3 regions of the Rhizobium sp. NRK18 genome follow, and region 3 is predicted to be linked to each of the others. Evidence: riboswitches for the same ligand, from Rfam matches in the RefSeq annotation. Region 3 holds a riboswitch; each other region holds the start of a gene.
What was found. Region 3 has a riboswitch for cobalamin ahead of NN662_RS14020 (energy-coupling factor ABC transporter permease). Riboswitches for the same ligand answer to the same signal wherever they lie in the genome.
Positions count from the first base shown of each region.

Region 1: it holds a riboswitch for cobalamin, as region 3 does, so the genes downstream of both, NN662_RS14640 (aromatic ring-hydroxylating oxygenase subunit alpha) here and NN662_RS14020 (energy-coupling factor ABC transporter permease) in region 3, are expected to answer to the same signal.
Region 2: it holds a riboswitch for cobalamin, as region 3 does, so the genes downstream of both, NN662_RS08310 (CbtB-domain containing protein) here and NN662_RS14020 (energy-coupling factor ABC transporter permease) in region 3, are expected to answer to the same signal.

Region 1 covers NZ_JANFMV010000001.1:3,085,394-3,095,344, reverse strand. The annotation lists gene NN662_RS14655 (FAD-binding oxidoreductase) at 1-490, opposite strand, end outside; gene NN662_RS14650 (L-threonylcarbamoyladenylate synthase) at 480-1,487, opposite strand; gene NN662_RS14645 (DUF6656 family protein) at 1,581-2,237, opposite strand; cobalamin riboswitch at 2,415-2,612, shown strand; gene NN662_RS14640 (aromatic ring-hydroxylating oxygenase subunit alpha) at 2,719-3,963, shown strand; gene NN662_RS14635 (hybrid-cluster NAD(P)-dependent oxidoreductase) at 3,963-5,057, shown strand; gene NN662_RS14630 (cytochrome-c peroxidase) at 5,080-6,450, opposite strand; gene NN662_RS14625 (phospholipase C) at 6,462-8,093, opposite strand; gene NN662_RS14620 (putative bifunctional diguanylate cyclase/phosphodiesterase) at 8,363-9,700, opposite strand; gene NN662_RS14615 (crotonase/enoyl-CoA hydratase family protein) at 9,876-9,951, opposite strand, start outside.
Region 2 covers NZ_JANFMV010000001.1:1,799,294-1,809,244, forward strand. The annotation lists gene NN662_RS08300 (cobyric acid synthase) at 332-1,792, shown strand; gene speB (agmatinase) at 2,010-2,975, opposite strand; cobalamin riboswitch at 3,128-3,499, shown strand; gene NN662_RS08310 (CbtB-domain containing protein) at 3,549-3,722, shown strand; gene NN662_RS08315 (CbtA family protein) at 3,741-4,493, shown strand; gene cobU (bifunctional adenosylcobinamide kinase/adenosylcobinamide-phosphate guanylyltransferase) at 4,490-5,017, shown strand; gene cobW (cobalamin biosynthesis protein CobW) at 5,022-6,095, shown strand; gene cobN (cobaltochelatase subunit CobN) at 6,264-9,951, shown strand, end outside.
Region 3 covers NZ_JANFMV010000001.1:2,960,709-2,970,659, reverse strand. The annotation lists gene NN662_RS14050 (ABC transporter permease) at 1-666, shown strand, start outside; gene NN662_RS14045 (ABC transporter ATP-binding protein) at 671-1,696, shown strand; gene NN662_RS14040 (ABC transporter ATP-binding protein) at 1,693-2,685, shown strand; gene NN662_RS14035 (copper chaperone PCu(A)C) at 2,750-3,286, opposite strand; gene NN662_RS14030 (helix-turn-helix domain-containing protein) at 3,346-4,035, opposite strand; gene NN662_RS14025 (hypothetical protein) at 4,130-4,495, opposite strand; cobalamin riboswitch at 4,643-4,865, shown strand; gene NN662_RS14020 (energy-coupling factor ABC transporter permease) at 4,913-5,593, shown strand; gene NN662_RS14015 (NAD(P)/FAD-dependent oxidoreductase) at 5,777-6,994, shown strand; gene NN662_RS14010 (PilZ domain-containing protein) at 7,166-7,426, shown strand; gene cysN (sulfate adenylyltransferase subunit CysN) at 7,757-9,235, opposite strand; gene cysD (sulfate adenylyltransferase subunit CysD) at 9,237-9,951, opposite strand, start outside.

The sequences.
Region 1 (9,951 bases), 120 kb from region 3:
CATAGGCAAGCACGGCGGTGCCACCGGCATTGGTCGACAGGTTGCCGCCGATCTGGCAGCTGCCCTGCGAGCCGAGCGACAGCGGAAACAGGCGGTCGACCTTTGCCGCGGCCGTATGCAGGTCGTCGAGCACGACGCCCGCATCGGCGACGACGACATTGGCCACCGGATCGATGTCGCGGATGCGGTTCATGCGCTTCAAGGACAGGATGATCTCGCCGCCGTCGGTCGCCGGTACCTGGCCGCCGACATGGCCGGTATTGCCGCCCTGCGGCACGATCGGCGTGCCGGTCTCGGTCGCAAGCTTCAGGATCTCGGAGACCTCCTCGATCGAACCCGGCAGCAGCACCAGCGGCGACTTGCGGAAATACAGGCCGCGGTCTTCGGTGATGAACGGCTGGATGTCGGAAGCCTCGGTGATCGCATGGCGCTCGCCGACGATGGCGGCAAAGCGGCTCAAGATCGCGGGCGAAAGGGGCTCACTGGTCATCGTGTTTCTGTCCTGTGGTTTCGGGCGTGCGCGGCGCTGCGGCGCGCGCCAGCCGGTCGTTGATCGCTTCGCCGAGTCCGTGGCTTGGGATGGCGGTGACGGCAATCGTCTTCGCGCCGGTGGCGTCCGCATCCTTCATCATGCCGAACAGGCTGGCCGCCGCTTCGGCCAGATCGCCGGAGGGGCTGAGGTCGAAGATGCCGAGCGCATATTCGATGCCGGGCAGGCGCTTGCCGCCGAAGGTCAGCAGCGCTTCGCCCGGCAGCAGCATGTCGGCCATCAGCCGCATGGAGGCGCCCGGCGCATAATGGGATACCAGCATGCCCGGCGCTTCGATTTCGGCATTCGTGCCATCGTGGCGCACCACCTCGAGGCCTGTCGCCGCGGCGATCTCGTCGGCACTGATGCCGCCCGGACGCAGCAGCCGGATGACGTCTCCGTCCACCTTGACGATGGTCGATTCCAGCCCGACCTTTGCGGGGCCACCGTCGAGGATCAGGTCGATCCGCTCGCCGAGATCCTGGTCCACATGGGCGGCGGTCGTCGGGCTGATCTTGCCGGAGGTGTTGGCGGAGGGGGCCGCAAGGGGCCGGTCGAAGGCCTTGATCAGCGTGGCGGAAAAACCGCGTGGCACGCGCACGCCGACGGTCTCGAGCCCGGCGGTCGCGAGCGGGTGGATGCCGGAACCTTCCTTCAGCGGCAGGATGAGCGTCAGGGGACCAGGCCAGAACCTATCCGCCAGTTGCGCCGAAACGGGATCGAATGTCGCGTAGCGCTCAGCCATCGCCTTGTCGGCCATATGGCAGATCAACGGATTGAAGCGCGGACGCCCCTTCGTCTCGTAAATCGCCGTCACGGCCGCCGGATTGGTCGCATCCGCAGCCAGTCCGTAGACCGTCTCGGTCGGCATGGCGATCGGCTTGCCGGCTTCAAGCAGAGGCAACGCGGCGGCTATCGCCTCGTCGGGATTCTTGGTGATGTCGATAATGCGGGCCATGGCTCACCGGACTTCGGATTGGCCCTGTCCTTAGCCCGGAACGCCCGGGTGTTCAACTGCGTCCGATCGGAGCAGGCGAGGGGCGCGAAGCGGTCAGAGCGCCTGGATGATGCGCCGCAGGGCCTCGTCGCGGGCGCCAAGCAGGAGGACGTTCTTGACCGCTTCCTTCTTCTCGTGCGTCTGGAACAGGATGCCGCCATTGTTGACGCTGCGGTCGATCTGCAGGCGGGGCGGGGGCGGCAATTCCGCAATCGACCTCTGCGGCTTGGTTTGCGCCGGCTTGTCGGCCGGCACCGGCTGGTTCTGGTTGACCGCCACGGCGAAATACATGCGCGGATATTTGAGGTTCAGACGTCCGAAGAAGGCGTCCGAGCCGCCGATTTCGGAGAAGAAGTTGGCGATGTAGAACGCCCAGATGACGTCGTTGAAGCGCGGATAGTTCGTCCGCGCCGCCGTGATGTGGCAATAGCCGAGATGCGGGCTCTGTTCGAAGGTACGATGAAAGATGATCTTCGGGAACTGGATCGATTTGTGAAACCGGTTCAGGCGCTCATGGGTGCGTTCGCCGGCGGCCGTCAGCATCTTGCCCGTGCGCTCTGCGACCTCTTCATAGGTGAGGTAGCGCCGCTCCTCTTCCAGCCAGTTTTCCTTGCCGCGCACGATGCGGCCGGTGCGCAGGAACTCGGTATGAACCGCCTGTCCGGGAAGCTTCGGCTTTTTCTCCGCTGCCTGGTAATATCTGGTCTTCATGGCTTCGGACACGTGCAGGGCTCCGCTATGGTCCATCATCGTCGCAAAACGTGGTTAACCGCCGGTTAAAGGGCCGCCGCGTGCCCTGTCCCTGTCCTGTCTGCGACTTGGTTGCGTGTCGTCAATTGTCGTGTCGCGTGTCGCTGGCAGCGTGTCTGCGACATCGGTTCCCAATTATAGTCTCCACAGGCTCAAGGTCTCGCCCTGATAGGGAGGGCGAAAAATTGGGAAAGCCGGTGAAAATCCGGCGCTGCCTAGCAACGGTATAAGAGCTTGAAATCGGCGAAAGAACCACCGGCAAGATCCGGAACTGCCGATGCCCCAGGGTCGGGGAGCTCTTAAGCCCGGAAACCAGCCTGAAGCATGGATTTTGAAACTTGGCCGCAGCAACCGGCCAGGGTCTCCAACTGTCGGTACTCCCAGCCGGCCGTGACCTCTCGGTTGTCTGCATCACTGATTTTTTGGCGCATGAGGATGGGTCATGGATATTCGTAACACTGTGCTGCGGCAATTGAACAACCGTCGCGAAGGCTTCAGCCTGGAGCAGGCCTTCTACACCGACCCCGACTATTTCAAGCTGGATATGGAGACGATCTGGTATCGCGACTGGCTGTTCATCGGCCATGACTGCGAGATCCCGAAGGCCGGCAATTTCTTCACCGTTCAGATCGGTGACTATCCGGTCGTCGTCGTGCGTGGCCGTGACGGCGTCATCCGCGCCCTGCACAATTCCTGCCGCCACCGCGGTTCGCGCGTCTGCAACACAGAGCGCGGCGCCTCCGCCAAGCTTGTCTGCCCCTACCACCAGTGGACCTACGAGCTCGATGGTTCGCTGCTGTTTGCCCGCCAGATGGGCGAAGACTTCGACAAGTCGCAATTCTCGCTGAAGAAGGTGCACTGCGAGTCCGTCGCCGGCTACATCTTCGTCTGTCTCGCCAATGTCGCGCCCGACTTTGCTCCGGTTCGCGCCATGCTCGATGCCTATGTCGGGCCGCATCGCCTGGCGGAAGCCAAGGTCGCCCACCAGTCGACCATCATCGAAAAGGGCAACTGGAAGCTCGTCTGGGAAAACAACCGCGAGTGCTACCATTGCGCCGGCAATCATCCGGAGCTCTGCCGCACCTATCCGGAAGCGCCGTCGGTCACCGGCACGCAGGGAGCGGGCGACGACCCGGTCATTGCCGCCCATTGGAAGCACTGCGAGGATGCCGGCCTGCCGAGCCAGTTCAAGATGCATGAGAGCGGCCAGTTCCGCGCCGCCCGCATGCCGCTGATCGAAGGCGCCGTCAGCTACACGATGTCCGGCAAGCCGGCGGTCAAGAAGCCGCTCTCGTCCGACGTCACGGTCGGCAACATCGGCACCATGCTGCTGTTCCATTATCCGACAACCTGGAACCACATGCTCGGCGATCATGCGATCACCTTCCGTGTGCTGCCGCTCGGCCCCGAAGAGACCATGGTCACAACCAAGTGGCTGGTCAACAAGGATGCCGTCGAGGGCGTCGATTACGACCTCGAGGAGCTGACTCACGTCTGGAACGAGACCAACGACCAGGACCGCCGCATCGTCGAGGAAAACGCCTTCGGCATCCGGTCTCCGGCCTATGAACCGGGCCCCTATTCGCCGGACCACGAAGGCGGCGTCATGCAGTTCGTCGAGTGGTACACCAATTTCATGATCGACCGCCTTGAAGGCGATCGCACCAAGCTGTCGGTTGTCGCGTGATGAGCAGCGTGAAGAAAGCCCCCTTCAAGCATGTCGACGAAATGCTCCCCTGGAGCGACAAGGAAGACATGCTGGAATGCGTTGGCTGGACGCCCGAGGCGCCGGACACGATGACCTTCACTTTCCGGGCAGACAAGGAGAACCGCTGGTTCCGCTACCTGCCCGGCCAGTTCGTCACGCTCGAACTGCCGGTCGGGCAGGAGACGGTGATGCGCACCTATACGCTGTCGTCGAGCCCGTCGCGGCCCTTCATGCTGGCCGTCACGGTCAAGGCGCAGAAGGACAGCGTCGGCACCCGCTGGATGCAGGAACACCTGTATCCGGGCATGAAGATCAAGGCGCACGGTCCGCGCGGCGACTTCTCCTATGTCCGCCATCCGGGTGAGAAATACCTGTTCATCTCGGCCGGTTCCGGCATCACGCCGATGATGTCGATGACCCGCGACCTCGGCGACCGCGAACCGGATAGCGACATCGCCTTCATCCATTGCGCCCGCTCGCCGAACGACATCATCTTCCGCTCGGAGCTGGAGTACAAGGCGCGCTACATGCCGAACTTCTCGCTCGGCCTGATCGTCGAGCAGCTGGAGCGGTCGCAGTTCTGGTCAGGCCTGAAGGGCCGGGTCGACAAGGCCAAGATCGCGCTTCTGGCTCCCGACTTCCTCGACCGCACGGTGTTCTGCTGCGGCCCTGAACCGTTCATGGCGACGGTCCGGGAATCGCTGGAGACGGCCGGCTTCGACATGAGCCGCTATCACCAGGAGGCATTCGCGACGGCCGCTCCGATCGCCGACATGCCGATCGTCGTCAACGAGGACAAGGACGCGGAACCTTCGTTCAAGGTGCGCTTCGCCGACAGCGGTAAGAACGTCGACTGCCAGCCGGGCTTCACCGTGCTGCAGACGGCACGCGCCAACGGCGTGCGCATAGGTGCCGCCTGCGAATCCGGCATCTGCGGCACCTGCCGGGTCAAGTGCCTGTCGGGCAAGGTCGACATGCAGCACAATGGCGGCATTCTCGACGACGAGATCGACGAGGGCTACATCCTCGCCTGCTGCTCGCGCCCGCTGACGGACGTGGAAATCGAGGCCTGACACGGGTCTCGATCCGGCGCGCTCATCTGGCCGCGGCTTCGCTCTTCGGATCGTAGCCGTCGGTCAGCGTTCCGAGAAACGCCACCAGATCCCTGATCTCCGCCTCGGTGAGAACCGGCGTGTCACCGGGTTTGCCGCCGAACGGCTTGTCGATCACGTCGATATTGCCGCGATAGCGCGGCGGCAGGTCGTCATATTGGTCGACCGTTCCGTCCGGCTTCCTGGGATAGATCGCTTCTGGCCGCGCATCCCGATCGACGTAGAACCGGACCGCATCCTCCAGAGTGTCGTAGACGCCGTTGTGGAAGAAGGTGTGCCGGGTCGCCACGTTTCGCAGCGTCGGCGTCTTGAACAGGCCGCAATTGCCCGGCTGCTCTGCATAGTCGTCGTTGCGGAACGGGCCGCAGATGCCGAGGTCGTGGTAATTCGGGTCGGCATTGGCGGCAAGATGCGGATTGCGCGGCACGCCGAGCGCCTCGTATTCGAAATCGGTGAATATCGGCGGCCGCCCGTCTGCATCGATCTGGTCCAGATGGCAGGCGGCGCAATTGCCCTTGTTCTCGTCGTCGAAGAGCTTCAGCCCGTGCGCCTCGGCCGGGGAAAGCGTCGCCTGACCTTTCAGGTAATAGTCATATTTGCTGGTGAAGGGATGGAAGGAAACCTCCTCCGTCTCGTAGCGGGCGATGGCGAAGCCGGCCTCGTCGACGGTCGCCTTCTCGTCGGCGAGAACGGTCTTGCCGAACAGCTTTTCCATTTCCGGCGCATAGGCGGCCGCCAGCTTCTCGTAGAGCGTATGCCGGTCGGGGAGCGCCATCTCAAAAGGGGAGTAGAGCGGGCCGAACACCTGTTCCTGCAGCGTGTCGGCGCGACCGTCCCAGAACATGCCGCCTTCCGGAACGATATCGTTGCCGTTGCCGGCCTTGGGCGCCAGATTGTGGGCTGCCGCGGTCAGCAGCGGCTGCGCATCGGCGGCATTTCCGGCCGCAACGGCCGCCACTTCGGCCATCGGCGTTGCTTCGTTCTGCTCGGTGGCTGCCGTCTCCGGCCCGACCTCGAAGGACGGCGTCAAATATTTGTAGGTGAGCGTCGGCACCGGCCGCATGCCCGGCTGGTCGAGATGCGGACCGCCGAGCTGGACCGACAGGGCGTTGGCGGGCGCATAGTGATGCGCCGGATCGTGACAGCTGGCGCAGGACATGCGACCGGACGCAGAGAGTGCCGTGTCGTAGAACAGCGACTTGCCGAGCGTCGCCATGGCGCTGAGCGGCTGCGTTCCCGCCGGAGAGGCGGTGTCACGATGTTCTGCCCGTGCGATCGGCGCGGATGCGCCCGCAAGCACGAGGCCCGCGAGCGCAACGGCCGGCACGAAAGGCGTGAGAGGGCGCCGTTTCATGCCGGTCCTCCTCAGCTCTTCACTTCGCCGGTCTTCGGGTCGAGCATCAGCGCAGGCGTGTTGCCCTTCGACCAGTCGAACATGCCGTTGAGCGAACCGGCAACGGCATCGAAGGATCCGCCGCCGAGACGCTGGCCGGCCATCCAGTTGTCCTCGATGAAGCGCATGACCGAGGTCTGGTCGGTCAGCGTGTGGTCGACGAAGTTGGACTTGGCATAGGGCGAGAGGACCATCAGCGGCTGGCGGGTGCCGTAGCCGCAGCGGCCTTGCGCCGGCAGGCCGTTGACGCCGGGCATCGGCGTGCCGGTGCCGCAGGCGTCGCCGTTCAGGACGTCGTAGCCCTTCACCGGAATGTTGGACGGATTGACAAGCGCATGAGCGTGGTCGTACCAGCCGTCGGAATCGTCATAGAGGATGACGATGGCGGTATCCTTCCAGAACGGCGACTTCTCGATCGCATTGACCGTTTCGGCGACGAATTCCTGCTCATCGATCGGATCGGAATAGCCGGCATGGCCATCCTGATAGGCAGGCGCCTTCAGGAAGCTGACGGCAGGCATGTTGCCGGCCTTCAGGGCGTCGGTGAAGTCGTGCATGTCGTACTGGTGGTTGGCGCCGCCGTCGTCGGACGTGCCGATTGCCGCGACGGAGGACGGACGCACATGCTGCGGATTGGCCGTCGACGGATAGTACTGGAACGGCTGATGGTGCGGGATGTAGTCGGCCTTGTGCTCGTTGGTGACGGTCGAGGTCGTGGCGCGGTCGCAGCCCGTCGTGCTGTCGGCGTTCTTCAGCGTCAGGTCGAAGCCGCCTTCGAAGAAGCCCCAGCTGATGCCGCGATCGTTCAGCATGTCGCCGATGTTGCGGCCGGTCATGAGTGCCGTCTGGCCGGTGGAACAGACGTCCCCGGTCGGATCGAGGTCGGAGATCATCGTCCAGTTGCCGTTGCCGTCCGGCACGACCCGGCCCTTGTCATAGGTGCCGTCCTTCTCGAGCGCATAGCCCGGCGGCAGCGAGAGGCCGTTCGTCTGACCGGACACGAGGTTGATCGCGCCGGGCGTCGAGGGACCGAAATTGGTCGAGAACGAGTTGTCGTTCATCGCAAAATGCTGGGCATAGTTCCACAGGGCCGTGACGGTGTTGCCGTCGTAGTAGCCCATGACCTGGCCCTTGGTGCCGAAAGCGCCGGCGCCGCCCTTGGTGGCGCGGCCGGTGCTGGCCGGAAACAGGTCCATCTTGAAGTCGTCATAGGCGGCCTGTTCGGCGGTGTAGCCATGGTTCTGCGACTGGGTCGCGGCCTGTGTGCGGTCGAGGCGGAAGGGAGCAGCTGCGTCGGCGCCGTTCTTGTCGTCCGTCTTGTTGGGGTTGTTGTCGAGCAGGCCGGCATTTTCCAGCGTGTTGATGTCCTTCGGCGTTCCGGCGGACGCGGCAAACTTCGGCTCGCCATCGGGATTGGTCGCCTTGGGATAGGTGGCGAAGTAGTGATCGAAGGAGACATTCTCCTGGAAGATGACCACCAGATGCTTGATCGGCGTTGCCGTGTTGTTGGCGGCAGGTGCGGCGCTGACGGCCGAAGAAAGCGACACGAGCAGCATGGCGCTGCAGGCCGCAAGTGCGGTTGCACGACGGGAAATTTCAGACATAGGCTTGTCCCTCGAAGTGTGGATGAAGACGCCCGGAAGAGCCGTTGGGGCGGACGGGCACGTCCCGGCTAGCAACGCCGCATGACACTTCCGTGAACCTTTTTGCGGTCCGGAACGGCAGCCGTCGACACGCCGCAAATCGGCAAGGATCTGTTTTTGCGGGTGTAATTTGATGGCAAGATCTGCCCGGCAGCGGCTCTTCGGGACATTTTGCCACGCGGTCCGTCAAATTGCCGCACCGGCTCGCGACGGCGACAGTCGAACCCGTTTCAGATGGTGGTCGGGAGGCGCAATTCGAAGTCGGCCAATGTCATCGGCCGTCCAAAATAATAGCCCTGCAGCGCGCTGCAGCCGCAGTCGAGCATGAAGCGGTATTGCGCTTCCGTTTCAACGCCTTCGGCCAGCACGTCGAGGCTGAGGTCGTGGCCCATCTGGACGATGGTCTTGGCCAGCGACGCGTCCGTTTCGTTTTCCGAAACGCCGCGCACGAAGCTGCGGTCGATCTTCAATTGCGTCAGCGGCAGTCGGCGAAGATAGCTCAAGGACGAATAGCCGGTCCCGAAGTCGTCGAGCGCGACGCCGATGCCGATATCCTGTAGGGCGGTCATCTTGGCGACCAGCCCCTCGACGTCGGCGACGAAGACGCTTTCCGTCAGTTCGAGCTTCAGCCGCTTGGGATCGACGCCGTATGTTTTGACGGTTCCTTCGACCAGCTGGACAAAGTCCGTCAGCAGGAACTGATCGGCGGTGATGTTGATGGAGAGCGTCAGGTGTTGCCTTGCGGTGTCGTCGTTCCATGCCGCCAGCGTCTGGCAGCCTTCCTTGAGCACCCAGCTGCCGATCTTCGGCATGATGCCGCTGCGCTCGGCGAGCGGAATGAACTCCGCGGGCGACACGTAGCCGCGCTTCGGATGATTCCAGCGCAGCAGCGCCTCGGCGCCGATCGTCCGGCCTTCCCGATCCACCTGCGGCTGGTAGAAGAGCTCGAATTCGCCGCGGCTGACACCCAGCAGCAGCTCCCGCACAAAACTGCCGTTATTGGCGGCGTCGGACTGGATGACGACGAAAATGCCCGAAAACAATGTTGCCAGGATGCCGGCATTGACGAGCGCGAAAGGTCCCCGGATCGTCCCGGTCAACGGCGTTTCGGCCGCCAGGGTGAAGTTGCTGCTGGCGAAGATTGCGAACCCGGCGAGACAGGCGACGATGATGCCGATCTGCAACCACGAGCGCTGCCGCTGATAATTGACGTAGCCGACAAGCGCGATCACCAGCAGATAGATATGCAGGATGCGCGGCGTGTCCGCGTCGGGAATGTCGAAACAGAGCGCGAAATTGCAGATGAAGAGAAAGCTCGTCACCTGCGGGAAAATCAGCCCCGCATGCACCATGCCCGCCTTCAGCATCATGAGCGAGACGATCATCGCCACGCCCATCATCCCGACGCTGACGGCGATCAGCGTGTATCCGGCAACGATATAGAACGCCAACCAGCCGGCGCACAGCGCGATCGCGATCCAGGTGAGGGCTTCACAGATCTGCAGGATGCGGGGCGAAGACAGCGATGTGATGCTTGGAGGTTTCGTGTTCAGCGACGGGCTGTGCATAGGTCCTTGCTCATTGTGCCGTGAACCGGAGGGCGGCGATCAGGTCGTGAACCGTTTCATTTGGCACAGCTTTGGCGAGCAAGGGTTAAGAATTGGCTGAGACGGAATCCGAAATGTGGCAATCAGAACCAGCCATGTCGCGTGCCGGTTCATGTGTTCCATCGCAGGACACCGGTCAGCGTCGCATGAAGGCCTCGAAGGCGGCGCGCGCCTCGGCGCTTCGCAGCCGTTCGCCGAAATGCCTGGCTTCC
Region 2 (9,951 bases), 1.2 Mb from region 3:
GCGAATTGGGACTTTAAATTGTCATATGGGGTTTTTGGCAATTCGCCGCTAACTCTCCGGTAACGAACTGCCGATATAACTCCATTTCAGCGGCTCAAACCGCTCCAAGTCTCCGGATCGGGTATTGCGTACCGGAGATTGAACGGCTTTAGTTTGAAGTACGTGCCGTCACTGTTGCCGAAGAGCCGCGCGTCTCCTCTGGAGATTGCGCGGCCTTGGCGTTTCAGGGCTGGCGATGTCGCTCCTCCCTTCATCTTTTCCGCATTGGGCAATTGCAATTGCCCGCGATCGCATTATCCCTTTCAGCCTTTGACGGAGGGATGAAGCGACCATGGCGAAAGCAATCATGCTGCAGGGGACGGGATCGGACGTCGGCAAGACGGTCCTTGTCGCGGGCCTCTGCCGGATTGCCGCCAACCGGGGCCTAAAGGTCCGTCCCTTCAAGCCGCAGAACATGTCCAACAATGCCGCCGTTTCCGATGACGGCGGCGAAATCGGCCGGGCGCAATGGCTGCAGGCAATGGCGGCGCGCGTGCCGTCTTCCGTCCACATGAACCCGGTGCTCTTGAAGCCGCAGTCGGACGTCGGCAGCCAGATCATCCTGCAGGGCCGGGTGTTCGGCCAGGCGAAAGGACGCGATTACCAGCGGCTGAAACCGCAATTGCTGGACGCGGTTCTGGAGAGTTTTCGTATCACCGGCGAGGGGGCGGACCTCGTCATCGTGGAAGGGGCGGGGTCGCCGGCGGAAATCAATCTGAGGGCCGGCGATATCGCCAATATGGGCTTTGCCACGCGGGCGAAGGTGCCGGTGGTGCTGGTCGGCGATATCGATCGCGGCGGGGTGATCGCCTCGCTCGTCGGTTCGCATGCCATTCTGCCGGAGGAAGACCGGGCAATGATCGCCGGCTACATCATCAACAAGTTTCGCGGCGACGTGTCACTGTTTGGTGACGGCATTACCGCGATCGAGGAATTTACAGGCTGGCCGTGCTTCGGCGTGGTGCCGTGGCTGAAGTCGGCGGCGCGCCTGCCGGCGGAGGATTCCGTCGTGCTGGAGCGGCTGGCGCGACGCGGGACGGGGGCGCTGAAGGTTGCCGTGCCGGTTCTCTCGCGCATTGCCAACTTCGACGATCTCGATCCGCTGGCGGCGGAAGACGATGTCGAGCTGGTCTTCGTCAGGCCGGGCGAACGCATTCCGGCCGACGCGGCGCTGGTCGTCATTCCCGGGTCCAAGTCAACGATCGGTGACCTTGGCGATTTCCGGGCGCAGGGCTGGGATGGCGACATCGTCCGGCACCATCGGCGCGGCGGGCGGGTGATCGGCATTTGCGGCGGCTACCAGATGCTTGGGCGCGTGGTGCACGATCCGGACGGGATCGAGGGGGATGTGCGCGCGGCGCCGGGCCTCGGCCTTCTCGACGTCGAGACGGTGATGGCGCCGGAAAAGACGGTGCGCAACGCTTCGGCCTGGTCGACCGAATATGATGCGTCACTGGCCGGTTACGAAATCCATCTCGGCGAAACCCGTGGCGCGGACTGCGCGCGGGCGCCGGTGACCATCGACGGCCGGCCGGACGGGGCACTATCGGCAGACGGCAAGGTGATGGGCACCTATCTGCACGGGCTCTTTTCCAGCGATACCTACCGCGCCGGCCTGTTGTCCAGCTTCGGGCTTTCGGGCGAACGCACGAACTACGCGGCGAGCGTCGATGCGGCGCTAGACGAGGTGGCGGCGGAGCTGGAGGCGGTCCTGGACAAGGACTGGCTTGATGGGGTGATGGCAGGCGGGTGACGTCGCCAAAAATATCCCCTCACCAACAAAATCTATGACTTAGCTGAAGCTAAGATCATGATTTTGTATCCTCTCCCGCAAGGGGAGAGGCGAAGCGTCGAGATCGCCGCGGGCTCCCATCTCCCCCTCGGCGGGGGAGAATGGAATTTCAACATCTTAGCGCCAGCTAAGTGTTAGAAATTCCAAGAGAGGGGGGCGTTTGCAAATTGCGATGTCCTTACCCACCAGCCCTCAACTTCCGGAAATGAAAGATCCGCCCGATCGTGTTCAGCAGCACCTGCGCGGCGAGGATCGCAGTGGTGCCGGTGTGGTCGTAGTCGGGTGCGACCTCGACGAGGTCTATGCCGACGACGTTGCCGCGTTCGGCGAGGCCGGCGATGATGTCGAGAACCTCGTAATAGAGGAAGCCGCCGTGGCTTGGCGTGCCGGTGCCCGGCGCGATCGATGGATCGAAACCGTCGATGTCGATCGTCAGATAGTAGTTCACGCCTTCCGGAATGCGGGCAAGCAGCGCCTCGGTGCCGAGCCTGCGGGCGCCGCGAACGGTGATGATGTCCGATCCCATTGAGATCGCGGTTTCATAGCCTTCCTTCGCGGTCGAGGAGACATTGCGGATGCCGATCTGCGAGAGGCCGGTGACGTAATCCTTCTCGGCCGCGCGGCGCATCGGGTTGCCGTGACCGTTGCGCACGCCGTGCCGTTCGTCGACGAAGTCGAGATGGGCGTCGATCTGCACGAGATGGATCGGGCCCTGATCGGAAAAGGCATTGATGCAGGGGATGTTGATCGAATGGTCGCCGCCCAGCACGACCGGCAGCGCGCCGGCCGCAAGGATGGCCCGCACACCCTTTTCGATATTGGCGTGGCTCATTTCGGTGTTGGTGTGGATGATGTCGGCATCGCCGATGTCGACGATCGTCACGTCGTCGAGATAGGTAACGCCGTCGTCATGGTCATAGGCGCCGGCATGGCCGAAGGAAAACAGTGTCGAGGCCTCGCGGATCGCCCGCGGTCCGAAACGCGCGCCGGCCCGCCATTGCGTGCCGAAATCGAAGGGCGCGCCCATGACGGCGACATCGGCGGCAATCTTCGACCAGTCCGGTTCGTATGGACGTTTGCCGAAGGTGGAAATGCCGACGAAGGGCAGGTTCAACCGTCCGGAGTCGTAGCTGTTTTTCGTCATGCGCAATCCTTTGCCATCCCGATGTGCTGCGAGAGGGAAGGTCGCACCGGTTAGGCGGGTGGGCAAGTGGGATTTGCGAATGTCGGAAATCGCGGTGAGAGGACAGTCTCTGTCGCTCACGCGCAATTGACAGGCGGCAGGGGAATCCATAATCATCATTAATTACGGATGGTTCCCGAGCGGCAAGCGCCAATCGGGATCAAAAGGGAATGTGACGGGACGGACCCAAGCAGGGCGTTCCAATCGCAGCCGACCCCGCGACTGTAGAGTGGCGAGGGTCTTCCGTTCCACCGATGGGCCGCACTGCCGGCTGTCTGCACTATCGGCAGGCGGGCAGGAAAGACCATCGGCGGAAAAAGCCACTGGAGTGGCAGTCGCGTGAACCGGGGTTGGACGCCTCTATTGTCTACGAATCGTCCGCCTTTCGCGATCTGCCATCAAACTCCGGGAAGGCGAGGGAGACCTGCTGGCAGAAATGCCTGAAACCGCGAGCCAGGAGACCTGCCATATCGTGCCGGGCATTCGCCCAAACCTCGGAGGAGGCTCCTCCAGTACGCCAGCACGGAGGTTGTCATGGCTACGATCGCATCTTCTTCTACCCTCTCGGTGTCCGACCGTCAGAAGGCCGGTTTCATCGCGCTGCTTCTCGGCGCGTTCCTGGTGTTCGGCGTCGGTCTCGCGCATTCGGCGGTTCTGCACGATACCGCCCATGACGTGCGCCACGCCTATGGCTTTCCCTGCCATTAAGGACGAAGGTCACCTGTCATGATTGTCAGATATCTCCTGGCCGCTCTGGTGGCCGGGCTTGTTGCCGGTGGTGTGATGACCGTCGCGCAGCAGGTCAAAGTCGTGCCCTTGATTCTGCATGCAGAAGAATATGAAGGCGGGGCGCCCGCGCACGAGCATTCTGCGAAGGCTGAAAACTCGACATTCGGCGAACTCGCCGGCTCGCTCTTCCTGCCGTCTCCGGCCCTTGCCCATGGGGCTGAAGAGCATGATCACGAGGACGGCGGTTTGCTCTTCGGAGTCAGCCGCTTCGGCGGAACGCTGATGGCCAATCTCGTGGCCGGGGCGGGCTTCGCGCTGCTTCTGGCCGGCATCAGCCTCGTGTCAGGACGCGATATCACGCTGGCCAACGGCATCTTCTGGGGTGCCTGCGCCTGGCTGGCCGTGCATATGCTGCCCTCGCTTGGGTTGCCGCCGGAACTGCCCGGCTTTCCGGCCGCGGATCTCGACGCCCGCCAGGTCTGGTGGCTGAGCGCGGTGGTGCTTTCGGGTGCCGGCATCTGGCTTCTGGCCCTGCGTGAAGAGTCTTGGGCCAAGGTTCTCGGCCTCGTGCTGATTGCCGCTCCGCATCTTTGGGGTGCGCCGCAGCCCGACAGCATCGACAGCGCCGTCCCGGCCATTCTTGCCGCCGAGTTTGCTGTTGCCGCGCTGGCCACGACGCTGGTCTTCTGGCTCGTGCTTGGCCTGCTGATGGGTCTTGCAAACCGCAAGATCGTGGGAGCTGCCGCATGATGACGACACCGCCCGGCGCCGTCCTGGTGCTGGGCGGCGCCCGTTCGGGCAAGTCGCGGTTCGCCGAAGGGCTGGCCAGACAGTCCGGTCTCGACCACCATTATCTGGCGACGGGCCAGGCCTATGACGACGAGATGCGCGATCGCATCGCGCGCCATAAGCATGAGCGGGCCGGCGACGGCTGGACGACGCATGAGGAGCCGGTCGACCTCATCGGCTGCCTGCGCTCGGTCGACGATCCGGGCCGTGTTATTCTCGTCGATTGCCTGACGCTCTGGGTGTCGAACCTGATGATGGCGGAGGCGGATATCGACGCGGCCTCGCGGGCGCTGGCCGACTACCTGCCGCAGGCGATGGGTCGCATCATCCTGGTGTCGAACGAGGTCGGTCTCGGCATCGTGCCGGAAAATGCCATGGCGCGCGCCTTTCGCGACCACGCCGGCAGGCTCCATCAGATGGCTGCGGCAAAGGCGGCCGAAGTCTATTTTATCGCGGCGGGATTGCCGCTGAAAATGAAGGGTTAGGATCATGATGAAGGAAAAAATCCCGGCAACGGTGATCACCGGCTTTCTCGGCGCCGGCAAGACGACGATGATCCGCAACATGCTGATGAATGCCAATGGCCGGAAGATCGCGCTGATCATCAACGAATTCGGCGATCTCGGCGTGGATGGCGAAGTGCTGAAGGGCTGCGGCGCGGAGAATTGCACCGAGGACGACATCGTCGAGCTCAACAATGGCTGCATCTGCTGCACCGTCGCCGACGATTTCATTCCGGCGATGACGAAGCTTCTGGAGCGGGAAAACCGCCCCGACCATATCGTCATCGAGACCTCCGGTCTGGCACTGCCGCAGCCGTTGGTCGCCGCCTTCAACTGGCCGGACATCAAGACGCAGGTGACCGTCGATGGCGTGGTGACTGTTGTCGACAGCGCGGCGGTCGCCGCCGGCCGCTTTGCCGACGATCACGACAAGGTCGATGCGCTGCGCGTGCAGGACGACAACTTGGACCACGAGAGCCCGCTGGAAGAACTGTTCGAGGATCAGCTGACCGCCGCCGACCTGATCATCCTCAACAAGGCCGACCTGCTTGACGCCGCCGGTCTGGCGTTGGTGCGTGAGACCGTGACGAACTCGATCTCACGCAAGCCGAAGATGGTCGAGGCGCGAGGCGGCGAAGTGCCGGCGGCCGTGCTGCTCGGGATCGGTGCGGGCTCGGAAGACGATATCGTCAACCGCAAGTCCCACCACGAGTTGGAGCATGAGGCGCTGCACGCCTCCGGCGAGGAGCATGATCACCACCACGATCACGACGAATTCGAAAGCTTCGTCGTCGAACTCGGTGCGCTTGCCGATCCTGCGGCCTTCCTCGAGAAGCTGAAGGGTGTCATCGACGCCCATGATGTCCTGCGCCTCAAGGGCTTCGTCGAAGTGCCCGGCAAGGCCATGCGCCTCGTCATCCAGGCCGTCGGAAGCCGGATCGAGCATTATTTCGACCGGCCGTGGAAGCCGGGCGAGACCAGGGGCTCGCGTCTTGTGGTGATCGGTCTGCACGAAATCGACGAGGAAGCGGTACGCGCGGCGATCGCCGCCGCGGCATAAGAGAATGGCAAAGCCGTTGCGCCTGCCTGACACTTGCCCCTCACCCCAGCCCTCTCCCCGCAAACGGGGAGGGGGGCCTGGGCGGCGCCGAGTTTGCCCTTCTCCCCGTGTGAACGGGGAGAAGGTGCCGGCAGGCGGATGAGGGGCAGGAGCCTGAAGGACTGAAACATGCATCTGCTGCTCGCCCAGAAAGGCTCGATTGCCGATAGCGAAGAGGCAATCGATCTCGGCCAGTCGCCGGGCGATATCCTCTTCCTGTCCGCCGCCGACACGGAGCTCGCCGCGATTGCCGGCGCGCACCGGCGCCATGGCGAGGGGCCGAGCCTGAGGCTTGCCAGCCTGATGAGCCTCAAGCACCCGATGTCGGTCGACACCTATGTCGAGCGCACGGCGCGGCATGCGAAGCTGATCGTGGTGCGGGCGCTCGGCGGGGCGAGCTACTTCCAGTATGCGCTCGAGGCGCTGCATGCCGCAGCAGGCCGGAGCGGTGCGCTGATTGCCGTGCTGCCGGGAGACGACAAGCCCGACGACGGCTTGCTGCCCTATTCCAATCTCGATGTCGACGATCACGCGGCGCTCTGGTCCTACCTGATCGAAGGCGGCGAGGAGAATGCGCGCGGATTTCTCGATTATTGCGCGGCGCTGCTCAACGGCGGGGAAAGGCCGGAGCCAGCCAAGCCGCTGTTGAAGGCAGGGCTCTGGTGGTCGGGCAGGGGTGTGGTTTCGGTTTCGGAGTGGCAAGACCTTGCCGCTCTTCCTTCTCCCCGCATGCGGGGAGAAGGTGCCCGGAGGGCGGATGAGGGGCAGAGGGATGCAAACGCTAATTTGCCCCTCACCCCAGCCCTCTCCCCGCAGGCGGGGAGAGGGAGTACCGCAACCGCCGCCATCTGCTTCTACCGCGCGCTGGTGCAGAGCGGCGAGACGAAGCCGGTGGAGGCACTGATCGAGGCACTGGCGGCCGAAGGCGTTCAGGCGCTGCCGGTATTCGTTTCCAGCCTCAAGGATCCGGTGTCAGCCGGAACGGTGGAAGCCGTCTTTTCCGATGTCGCACCGGATGTGGTGATCAACGCCACAGGCTTTGCGGTGTCGGCACCCGGTGCGGAGACGAAGGGCACGGTCCTCGAAGCCTCTGGGGCGGTCGTGCTGCAGGCAATTTTCTCAGCGTCGTCGAGAGATGCCTGGGAGAGTTCGGCGCAGGGGCTTTCCGCCCGCGATCTGGCGATGAACGTTGCGTTGCCGGAAGTGGACGGCCGCGTGCTCTCTCGCGCCGTCTCCTTCAAGTCGGCAGCATCCTTCGACGAAAATGTCGAGGCGAATATCGTCACGCACGAACCCGAGCCGGGCAGGGCCGCCTTCGTTGCCAAGCTAGCGGCCAACTGGGCGCGGCTGAGGCGCAAGCCGGCTGCCGAGCGCAACGTGGCCATCATCCTCGCGAACTATCCGAACCGCGACGGACGGCTTGGCAACGGCGTTGGCCTGGACACGCCAGCTGGCACGATCGAGGTCCTGAAGGCGATGGCGGCGGCGGGCTATCCGGTCTCCGATGTGCCGGCTGACGGCGACGCACTGATGGCGCATCTGATGGCCGGACCGACCAATGCCGGCAATGACGGACGGGAGATCCGCGAGACGCTTTCCCTCTCCCGTTACAAGGTCTTCTTCGCGAGTCTTCCCAAACAGATTCAGGACGAGGTAACATCCCGCTGGGGCGCGCCGGAAGGCGATCCTTATGTGGTCGGAGACGTGTTCGCGCTGCCGCTAAGCCGGCTCGGCGGCGTCATGGTCGGCATCCAGCCGGCCCGCGGCTACAATATCGACCCGAAGGAAACCTACCATTCGCCCGACCTCGTGCCGCCGCACGGCTATCTCGCGTTCTATGCGCATCTGCGCGAAGAATTCGGCGCCGGTGCAATCGTCCACATGGGCAAGCATGGCAATCTTGAATGGCTGCCGGGCAAGGCGCTGGCGCTCTCCGAAACCTGCTATCCGGAGGCCGTCTTCGGTCCCTTGCCGCATGTCTATCCATTCATCGTCAACGACCCTGGCGAGGGCACGCAGGCCAAGCGCCGGACCTCGGCCGTCATCATCGATCATCTCACGCCGCCGCTGACGCGGGCGGAAAGCTACGGACCGCTGAAGGATCTGGAAGCTCTGGTCGATGAATATTACGAGGCGGCGGGCGGCGATCCGCGACGGTTGAAGCTCCTGAAGAAACAGATCCTCGAACTCATTGCCGACATCGGCCTCGATCAGGATGCCGGCATTGCCAAGGGCGACAGCGACGATGCGGCGCTCGAAAAGCTCGACGCCTGGCTCTGCGATCTTAAGGAAATGCAGATCCGCGACGGCTTGCACATTTTCGGCCTTGCGCCTGAGGGACGGCTGCTGACCGATCTGACGGTTGCGCTCGCCCGCGTGCCGCGCGGTGTGGGTGAGGGTGGCGATGCCAGCCTTCAGCGGGCGATTGCGGGGGATCTGGGATTGTCAGACCTGCGACCAATTTTACCCCCCTCTGCCCTGCCGGGCATCTCCCCCACAAGGGGGGAGATCGATGAGAGGCCAGCGGCGGAGCTCCAATCTCCCCCCTTGTGGTGGAGATGTCACGAAGTGACAGAGGGGGGTGAGCCTGACGCTCCATTCGACCCCCTAGACTGCGATATGGCCGCGCCCTGGACCGGGCCGAGACCGGACATTCTCGCGGGCCTCTCCGATGACCCGTGGCGGACGAATGGTGACACCGTCGAGCGCATCGAGTTGCTGGCCGCCGCGCTGGTGTCCGGCGACATCATCTGCCCCGATGACTGGGCGGCGACGCGGGCGGTGCTTGCCGAGATCGAAACGCGATTGAAGCCATCCATCGTCATGTCGGGTCAGGCGGAAATCGCCGGGATCATGACCGGGCTTTCCGGTCGCTTCGTCGCGCCCGGGCCATCCGGTGCGCCGACACGGGGGCGACCGGATGTGCTGCCGACGGGCAAGAACTTCTATTCCGTCGACAGCCGGGCTGTGCCGACGCCGGCGGCCTACGAGCTTGGCCGCAAGTCGGCGGAAATGCTGATCACCCGCTATGTCCAGGATCACGGCGATTGGCCGACATCCCTCGGCCTGACGGCCTGGGGCACGTCGAACATGCGCACCGGCGGCGACGACATTGCGCAAGCGCTGGCGCTGATCGGCGTGAAACCGGTATGGGATATGGCGTCGCGTCGGGTGACCGGCTACGAGATCATCCCGATGGCAAAGCTCGGCCGGCCGCGCGTCGATGTTACATTGCGCATATCGGGCTTTTTCCGCGATGCCTTTCCGGAGCAGATCTCGCTGTTCGATCGTGCGGTGCGCGCTGTCGGCGCGCTGGAAGAGGACGAGGCCGACAACCCCGTCGCCGCCCGGATGAAGCGGGAGCGGGCGGAATTGGTGGCCCGGGGGCTCGGCGAAACGGAAGCGGAGCGTCGGGCCGGCTACCGGGTCTTCGGATCGAAACCGGGCGCTTACGGCGCCGGCCTGCAGGCGCTGATCGACGAGAAGGGCTGGGATAGGCGGGCCGATCTGGCCGAAAGCTATCTCGTCTGGGGCGGCTACGCCTATGGCGCCGGCGAAGAGGGCAAGGCCGAGCGTGGGCTGTTCGAAGAGCGGCTGCGCAGCGTCCAGGCCGTCGTGCAGAACCAGGACAATCGCGAGCACGATCTGCTCGACAGCGACGACTACTACCAGTTTGAAGGCGGCATGACGGCCGCCGTCGAGCATCTGAAAGGCGAGCGGCCGGCGATCTACCACAACGACCATTCGCGGCCGGAAAAGCCGGTGATCCGGTCGCTCGAAGAAGAGATCGGCCGCGTGGTGCGCGGCCGCGTCGTCA
Region 3 (9,951 bases):
CTGGTCTTCGGTGCCGCGGTCTTGTGGGTCGTCGGCGGGGTCGCGGTCGGCGTCATCGCCGCCATGACGCGCGGCACCTTCATCGACCGGGGCCTGATGGTGCTGGCGCTGATCGGCGTGTCCATGCCGGTCTTCTGGTTCGGCGAGATGATGAACCTCGTCTCGCAGAGCCGCTTCCACGACACCTGGCTGTTCTCCTGGGTTCCGGGCCTCGGCTACAAGCCGTTCTCGACCGATCCCTGGAGCTGGTTCAAGACGCTGATCATTCCGTGGTTCACGTTGGCCGCCCTCTACATCGGCATCTACGGCCGCGTGCTGCGCGCCAATCTGGTGGAGGCCTATCAGGAGGATTTCATCCGCACCGCCCGCGCCAAGGGTCTCGGTCCGATGCGCGTCATGCTCCGCCATGCGCTGCGTACCTCGCTCATCCCCTTCGTCACTATGTTCGGTCTCGATTTTGGCGTCCTCGTCGGCGGTGCTGCGCTGCTGACGGAGGTAGTCTTCGGCCTGAACGGCATTGGCCGGCTGACCTACCAGGCGCTGCTCAACCTCGACCTGCCGATGATTCTCGCAACCGTGATGTACGCCTCGTTCTTCGTGGTCGTCGCCAATGCCGTCGTGGACATGGTCTATGTCCTCATCGATCCGCGGGTGAGGGGAGTCTGACGCCATGACCAACAACGAACCCCCCGTTCTGCTCGACGTGCAGGGCCTCTCGGTCTCCTTCGCCACCGATCGCGGTCGTGCCCGCGCCATCCAGGACATCTCCTTCAAGGTCAGGGAAGGCGAGATCCTGTCGATCGTCGGCGAATCCGGTTCCGGCAAGTCGGTGACCCTGCTGTCGCTGCTCGGCCTGCACGATCCGCGCACGACTTTCGTCGACGGCGCCGTCTCCTTCCGCGGCAAGCGCATCCTGGAAATGAGCGAACGGGAAATGCGCCGGGTGCGCGGCAAGGAGATCGGCCTCATCTCGCAGGACCCGATGACGGCGCTGACGCCGGTCTACACGATCGGCTGGCAGATCGCCGAACAGATCCGCGCCCATGAGGACATCTCGAAGCGCGCCGCACGGCTGCGGGCGATCGAGCTGCTCGGCGAGGTCGGCCTCGCCAACCCGTCGGAAGCCGTCGACCGCTATCCGCACCAGCTTTCGGGCGGCATGCGCCAGCGGGCCGTCATCGCCATGGCGCTTTCCTGCAATCCGAAGCTGCTGGTCGCCGACGAGCCGACCACGGCGCTCGACGTGACCGTTCAGGCGCAGGTGCTCGATCTGCTCCTGAAGCTGCGCAAGGACTTCGGCTCAGCGATCATCCTGATCACCCACGACATGGGCGTCGTCGCCGAAGTCGCCGACCGTGTGCACGTCATGTATGCTGGCCGCATCATCGAGCGCGGCACGACGGAGGAGGTCTTCTCCAACCCCATGCATCCCTATACCTGGGGCCTGCTTGCCTCCATTCCGCCGCTGACGGGCGCGCGCATGGACAACCTGCCGGCAATTCCCGGCATGCCGCCGACGCCGGAAACCATCCCGTCGGGCTGCGGGTTCCAGCCGCGCTGTCGGTTTGCCCGGCCGGAATGCGCCGAGCGGCCGCCGCTTCAGACATCCGGCCACCAGTCGGCACTTTGCGTCCTGCAATCGCCGGAATGCGAAGACCTGCGCGCCTCCATTCTCTCCCTCGAGGAACCCGCATGACCTTGCATGCCGAAAAAGCGCCGCTCCTGTCCACGCAGTCGCTGACCAAGCACTTTACCGTCGGCAAGACGATCATGCCAGGCTCCGGCCGGACGCTCTACGCGGTCGAGGACATCTCGCTCGACGTCTATCCGGGCGAAACGCTGGGGCTGGTGGGTGAATCCGGCAGCGGCAAGTCGACCCTCGGCCGCTGCCTGACAAGGCTCTACGACATCACCTCCGGCACGCTGACCTTCGACGGCGCGGATATCACGAAAGCCGGCGAGGGCGAATTGAAGCCCGCCCGGCGCAAGATGCAGATGATCTTCCAGGATCCCTCCGCCTCGCTCAATCCCCGCCGCCGCGTGCGCGACATCCTCGGCGAGGTGCTGACGATCCATAAGCTGAGGCCGCCGGGCGAGATCGAGACGCGGCTTGCCGAGTTGATGGACCTCGTCGGCCTGCGGCGCGAATATCTCGACCGCTATGCGCACGAGTTTTCCGGCGGCCAGCGCCAGCGCATCGGCATCGCCCGTGCGCTTGCCGTCGAACCGAAGCTGATCGTCGCCGACGAACCTGTTTCGGCGCTCGACGTCTCGGTGCAGGCGCAGATCGTCAACCTGTTCAGCGAATTGCGCGAACGGCTGAACCTCACCTATGTCTTCATCGCCCACGACCTCGCCGTCGTGCGCCACGTCTCGACCCGGGTGGCGGTGATGTATCTCGGCTCGATTGTCGAACTGGCGGATGCCGACGCGCTGTTTGCCGCGCCGCGCCATCCCTACACCCAGGCGCTGATCTCGGCGATCCCTCAGCCGAAGAACCGCGGCAAGCGCCAGCACATCATCCTGACCGGCGAAATTCCGAGCCCGCTCGATCCGCCCAAGGGCTGCAAGTTCTCGCCGCGCTGTCCCTATGCGACGGACAAATGCCGCAACGAACGCCCAGCTCTCTCGACAATCGACGGCAATCGCCGCGTCGCCTGCCATTATCCGCTGGCGACATCCTGACGTTCGGCAACAGACAGCCGCCGATGCGCTCGGCGGCTGTCGTTTTCAGCAGTCGTATTCCGGCTTACTTGCCCATTTTCGGCATGGCGTCGTGGTTCATGCCGTCCATCGACTTCATGTCCATGCCCTTCATGTCGCCATTGTCGTTGCCGCTGGCATCTCCGACCTTGAATTCGACGTCGACGGGGCCGGCCTTTTCGAAGACCAGCGTCGCCTTGACCATCTCGCCTTCCTTGAACGGCTGGGTAACATCCATGAACATCACATGCAGGCCGCCCTTCTTCAATTCGACGGTCTTGCCGGCCGGAATGTCGATGCCGTCCGGCAGTTCGCGCATCTTCATCACATTGTTTACGACCGACATCTCATGCAGCTGCACATTGTCGGAGCGGTCAGACTTGATCGCCACGAGGCGATCATCGGTGGTGCCATGATTGATGATCTTCAGATAGCCGCCGCCGACCTTGGCGCCGGGGATCATGGCACGGGCATTCGGGTGGATGATTTCGAGATCGCCGACCTTGAACTCGTGCCCCCAGGCAAGCGGCGCCGTTATCAGCGCGACGATGAGGGTGAGAATGCGGATTGTCGTGGTTTTCATGGTGTTTCCTTTTCTTTCGATGGGTGAGGGTGGATTTGGTTGAAATCGTGATGGACAGATCATGGCTGCGACGCGCGCCGTTCGGGCGCGCCGGCGATGGCGGCAATCCGCTTGCGGTCGTTGATGGTCACGAGTTCAGGTGTCGAGAAGTCGATGAGCCCGGCGCGCTTGAAGCCGTTCAGGTTGCGGCTGACCGTTTCAAGCGTCAGGCCCAGCCAGTCGGCAAGGTCGACCCGTTTGAGGTAGAGGCGGAACGTGCTTCGGCACGAGCGCGGATCGTGATTGCGACGTTCGAACTGGCTGGCGAGATCGAGGATCGCCACGGCGACCCGCTCCTGCGCCGTCCTTCGCCCGAGCAGCGTGATGTGATCCTGCAACCTTTGTGTGAACGTGATGAGCGCAGCCGACGGTTCGGCGGGGGTGCCGTCCTCGGCGGAGACCATCTCCACCCTGGTGAAGGCGAGCGCCTCGACCTGACAGTCGAGATGATCCGTCACGCCTTTTCCGAACATCCGGCCGGGGCCGAGAATGTCCAGGATCTGGCGGCGGCCGTCCTGCAATGTCTGGTGAAGCGCCACGCAGCCGTCGCGGATGGCGAGGAGGCCAGGTCGTCCTCTGCGAGCGATCGAAATCGCCTCACCGGCTGCGAAGCGGCCGAGCGCCTGGTTATGGGATACGGCGACTGGCCGTTGCGGCCGTGTCGTCGATCGGGCGGACGGAACGGGGTCCGCGGTGATCCTCTGTAACATGATGTGTCGATCCGGCATGGGCGCCGGCAGAGCCCGTCAGGAGACGGAAATCCGGCGCGAACTGTGAAAGCGGCCGTCGTTAGACGGCTGCGGTTCAGACAGGAATGCCAGTGAAGGGTGGTGCGCGCGGTGCGGCGTTGGGCGGGAACAGCTGGCGGTAGAAGGCTTCGCGGTAGGCGGGCAGGCGTTCCGAAGCGGAAACGCAGACCTGCGGCCCGCCGACGGACGGCGGGACCACGAGCATCGTGCCGGCGCTGATCCGGCAGGCTTCGCAGCCATGGTCGTGTACATGCTTCTTGCCGCCGGTCTCGTCGCCGAGAGCGCTGTCGCAGATGAACGGGATGGAGCCGTCCGGCAGCGCATAGGCGGCTAGCTCGGAGGCGGGTATCTGCGAAGCAAGGACAGGGGACTTGTGCGCGAAGCCGATGGCGAACACGGCCAGCGCACACAGAATGTGCAACAGGTTCCTGATCGTCCCGTTCCGCCGTTTCATCGATGCCCCACTCGAAATATGCGCATCCGAATATCACCCGTCGGCCCCGATGACAATGCGGCAAGTTGGACGTGCATTTCCGCAATCCAGCGGTTGCATCGGCAAAATTCGTGCTCTACGACTGACGCCGATGGTTCCGCCGAACCCCAATCAAGGGGAGGGCGGATAAAAAGGGAACATGGTGAGGCGTACCCATCAGGGACCGAGACCATGGCTGCCCCCGCAACTGTGAGCGGCGAATGACGCCTTGATGCCACTGGCTTCGAAACGAAGTCGGGAAGGCAGGCCGAATGAAGACCCGCGAGCCAGGAGACCTGCCATCATCGCCGGGCATTTCGCCCATTTTATTGACTTGCCGCGCGGTGGGCGCGGAAAGGAGCCAACATGCATATCGAACCCGGCGTCGTCGACGGCGCCAAGATCGTTCTCTCCTACGCAACGGCAGCCGGAGCCCTCGGGCTCGGCCTCAAGATGGCGGTGGATACCGTCCGTCGCGATGGCGGCATTGCTGCCCTTGCCATGCGCAGCACGGTTACGACCGCGCTGGTCTTTTCCTTCTTTCAAGTTCTCCCGCATCATGCGGTCGGCGTTTCCGAGGTGCACCTGATCCTCGGCTCGACGCTGCTGTTGATGTTCGGGGCGGGGCCGGCGGCGATCGGCCTGGCATTGGGTCTGTTGATCCAGGGCGTCTTCTTCGCGCCCTTCGACCTGCCGCAATACGGCATGAACGTCACGACGCTGCTCGTGCCGCTCTGGGCCATCGGCGCGGTCGCCCGCCGCATCGTTCCGGCCCGCACGGCCTATGTCGATGTGACCTACAAACAGGCGCTGGCGCTCTCGACCACCTATCAGGGCGGCATCGTCGCCTGGGTGGCCTTCTGGGCGCTCTACGGCCAGGGCTTCGGCGCTGACAACCTTGCCGCCGTCGGCTCTTTCGGCATCGCCTATATGAGCGTCGTGCTCATCGAGCCGCTGATCGATCTCGCCGTGCTTGCTGCCGCCAAGTCCTTCGACAAGGCGAGCCGCGGTCCGCTCTTCGCGCGCCGCCTGCATCAGGCCGCCTGAGACCGCCGGCATGAGACAGGAAGGGCGCAGCGTGTCGGCTGCGCCCTTCTTTTTTGGAAGGCCTTGGATCTCACGCAGGGCACACGTCCCTTTGATGTCCGGCCTCTTGGCGTTTGACCGGCGATGCGCTAGACCTTCATGTCGGTAAATTCGTTTCTATACTAACGATATTCGGAGAGTGGCATGGCTGGCAGGCTGGTGATCGTCGGAGCAGGGCAGGCGGGCTTCGCGCTGGCGGCCAAATTGAGGGCATTGAAGGACGAGCGTCCGATCACGATCCTCGGCTCCGAGACGAGCCTTCCCTATCAGCGCCCGCCGCTCTCCAAGAAATATCTGCTCGGCGAGATGACCTTCGACCGGCTCTTGTTTAGGCCGGAAAGCTGGTTTGCCGACAACAACGTCGAAATCCGGCTCTCCGCCTGGGTCGAGGAAATCGACCGGACGGCGAAGACCGTCCGTCTTCAGGATGGCGAGCGGGTCGAATACGAGACGCTGGCGCTTGCCACAGGCGCGACCCCGCGCCGGCTGCCGGAGGCCATCGGCGGCGAACTTGCCGGCGTTTTCACCGTGCGCGACAAGGACGATTGCGACCGGCTTGCCGAAGCGATGACGCCGGGCCGCCGGCTGCTCGTCATCGGCGGTGGCTATATCGGCCTGGAAGCGGCAGCCGTTGCCCGCAAGCTCGGCCTCGAGGTCACCGTCATCGAGATGGCCGACCGCATCCTGAAGCGCGTCGCGGCGAAGGAAACCGCCGACATCATGCGCGCCGTTCATGAAAGCCACGGCGTCACCATCCGCGAGGAAACCGGCCTGCACCGCCTGATTGGCGAGGGCGGCCGGGTGACCGCAGCCGAACTGTCGGACGGCTCCAACCTTCCGGTCGATCTCGTCGTCGTCGGCATCGGCGTCACGCCGAACGATCGTGCCGCCGCCGAGGCCGGCCTCGCGGTTGCCAACGGCATCGTCGTGGATGCTTTCTGCAGGACCTCCGATCCGTCCATCTTCGCCATGGGCGACTGTGCGGTCTTCCCCTGGCAGGGCGAGGAAATCCGGCTCGAAAGCGTCCAGAACGCGGTCGACCAGGCCGAGGCGGCCGCCGCCGTCATGGCCGGCGGCGAGACGGCATATGATCCCAAACCATGGTTCTGGTCGGACCAGTACGACGTCAAGCTGCAGATCGCCGGCTTCAACAGGGGCTATGACGAAACGCTGCTTCGCCCCGGCCAGCGGGAAGGGGCTTCTTCGGTCTGGTATTTCCGCGAAGGACGACTGATCGCCGTCGACGCGATCAACGACGCCAAGGCCTATGTCACCGGCAAGAAGATGCTGGAAAGCGGCATCAACCCCGACAAGGCCGCCCTTGCCGATCCGGCTTCGGACCTGAAGACTTTGCTTGGCTAGGGGCCGCACACGTTGCCCATTGTGCCGATTTGCAACCTTTATCGTCGCCCGGGCGCCTGAACCCGGGCAAATTAAGGGTGTCATTAAAATCCTGCAACCGGTGTTTGCGGATCGTTAAGCTATGCGGTCTTACATCGGTGGCGTGCATGACATGAGGTCAGGAGCGGTCAGATGGATAGCGCAAACACGGAAGACAGACGCAGCGAACACCGCATGCGCTCGCTGAAGGCGGGCCGCATCGTCTTCAATCACGAGTATAGCACGATCAATTGCACGGTGCGCAACATGTCGGCGAAGGGCGCCAAGTTGCTCGTCGAAAATGCCATGCAGCTTCCCGAAACCTTCGAACTCGTCTTTTCGGACGACACACGCCACTCTTGCGAGATCAAGTGGCGCAAGCTGAAGGAAGTCGGCGTCTCCTTCAATTCCTGACGCCTTTTTTCCGGGCGCCCTCAAAAAAATACATCAGACACGGAACCAACCGCTCACAAGCGCGTTTTCCCACCGAACTCGAAAGAGAATGGGAAAGGAAAACAAGTTGATCCGCGCTTTGATACTCTGGCTCCTGGGCGTGCCCTTCGTGCTCGTTCTGCTGATCTGGTATTTCTTCTTCTAAAAGAGACGCGGAACGACAACGGTCCCCGTCAGGAAGTGGATCTGCCATATCGCCCCCCCCTCCGCCCCGGCAGATACTGTTCCTGAAATGAAAACCCCGCAGACATGATGTCTGCGGGGTTTTCTTCATCCTTGGGAGGAGGTTTGTCAGTCGAGCTTGTCGAACACTTCGGCTGCCTTGCCGGCGCTGACGCGGCGGATTTCGGCCTCGTCGCGGCGGTTCGCGAAGATCTCCGTCGCCATCAGTTGGTCGGCGAGATCGGTCGGCAGCGACACGAGCACGCGGGCATCGGCGGCATTGATGCCGGAGAGATCGGAACGCTTGGCGGTGATCATGCCGCCGGCCACCGTGTTGTTGGTGTCCGGGTCGATCAGGATGAAGGCGCCGGTGAACCGGTTCTGCTCGTAGGGATCGAAGATCGCCGCCTCGTCGAAGGAGAGATGCACCTTGCCGATGGCGTTCATGGCGAAGGCGTCTTCGGTCTGCTCCCACTTGCCGCTCTTCAGGTCCAGCCGGCTGACCGGCTGCACCTGCACGCGCTGGCGGCGCGAGCCCGACTTCAGCCAGTAGCGCTTGCCCGGCTGAATGCCGTCCGGCTGCAGCGCGACGATCTGCGCGTCGAAGGCGAGACCCGTCTGCGGCTGGCTGTCGAGCGAGACGATCATGTCGCCGCGCGCCACGTCGACCTGCCGGTCGAGGACGAGCGTGATCGCATCGCCGGCGACGGCGGCATTGCGCACGAGGTCGAAGGTGACGATCTGCTTGACGTTGGCGATCATGCCCGACGGCAGGATGGCGACGCTGTCGCCCGGCTTCACCGCGCCACCGGCAACCGTGCCCTGGTAGCCGCGGAAGCTTTCTCCGGGACGCGACACGCGCTGAACCGGCAGGCGGAAGCCGACCGTCTGGGCGGAGCGAACGGTTGCAAGCTCCAGCGTCTCGGCCAGCGTCGGGCCGTCATACCACGGCATCGCGGCCTTGCCGTCATAGACGACGTTCTCGCCCTTCAGCGCCGACATCGGAATGGCGGTCACCTGCTTGACGCCGAGCGACAGCGCCAGCTCGCGGAACTCGTGGGCGATGCGCTCGAAGCCCGCCTTGTCGTAGCCGGTCAGGTCGATCTTGTTGACGGCGAGCACGAACTGGCGGATGCCCATCAGCGTCGCGATGGTCGCATGCCGGCGAGTCTGTTCCAGAATGCCGGTGCGGGCATCGACCAGCAGCACGGCGAGATCGGCCGTCGAGGCGCCGGTCGCCATGTTGCGGGTATACTGCTCATGGCCGGGCGTGTCGGCTACGATGAAGGAGCGCTTGTCGGTCGAGAAATAGCGATAGGCGACGTCGATCGTGATACCCTGTTCGCGTTCCGCCTGCAGGCCGTCGAGAAGCAGGGCGAAATCGGGCAGGCCGAGATCGTTCTGCTTGCCCTTCGAATCGCGTTCGAGGGTGGCGGCCTGGTCTTCCTTGACCGCCTTGGTGTCCCAGAGAAGACGGCCGATCAGCGTCGACTTTCCGTCATCGACCGAACCGCAGGTGATCAGGCGGAGCGGGCGCGAATCGCGGGTGGCTTTTTCCGGTGCGGTTTCCGGGATGGCGGAAACGGCTGCTGCTGCAATGGCGGTCATCTCAGAAATATCCTTCGCGTTTCTTCTTTTCCATCGAACCGGCCTGGTCCCTGTCGATCGCTCGGCCCTGGCGTTCGGAGACGGTGGCGATCTCCAGTTCGGCGATCACCTCGTCGAGTGTCGTGGCATTGGAGCGGATGCCGCCGGTCAGCGGCCAGCAGCCGAGCGTGCGGAAGCGCAGCATGCCTTCCTGGATCTGCTCGCCCGGCAGCGCCTCGAAGCGCGGGTCTTCCGCCCACATCAGCATGCCGTCGCGCTCCACGTATTTTCGCTTCTTGGCGTAGTAGAGCGGCGGCAGCGGAATGGCTTCGGCCTGGATGTAGCGCCAGATATCGACTTCGGTCCAGTTGGACAGCGGGAAGGCGCGCACGCTTTCGCCGCGGCGGATCATGCCGTTATAGACGTTCCAGAGCTCCGGACGCTGGTTGCGCGGATCCCATTTGTGGTCGGGCGTGCGGAAGGAGTAGATGCGCTCCTTGGCGCGGCTTGCCTCCTCGTCGCGGCGCGCGCCACCAAAGGCGGCGTCGTACTTGCCGGCGTCGAGCGCCTGGCGCAGCGCTTCCGTCTTCATCACGTCGGTGTGGTAGGACGAGCCGTGGGTGAAGGGGCCGATGCCTTCGCTCGCGCCGCGCGGATTGGTGTAGACCACCATGTCGAGGTCGAACCGGCGGGCCATTTCGTCACGGAACGAAATCATCTCCGGGAACTTCCAGCCG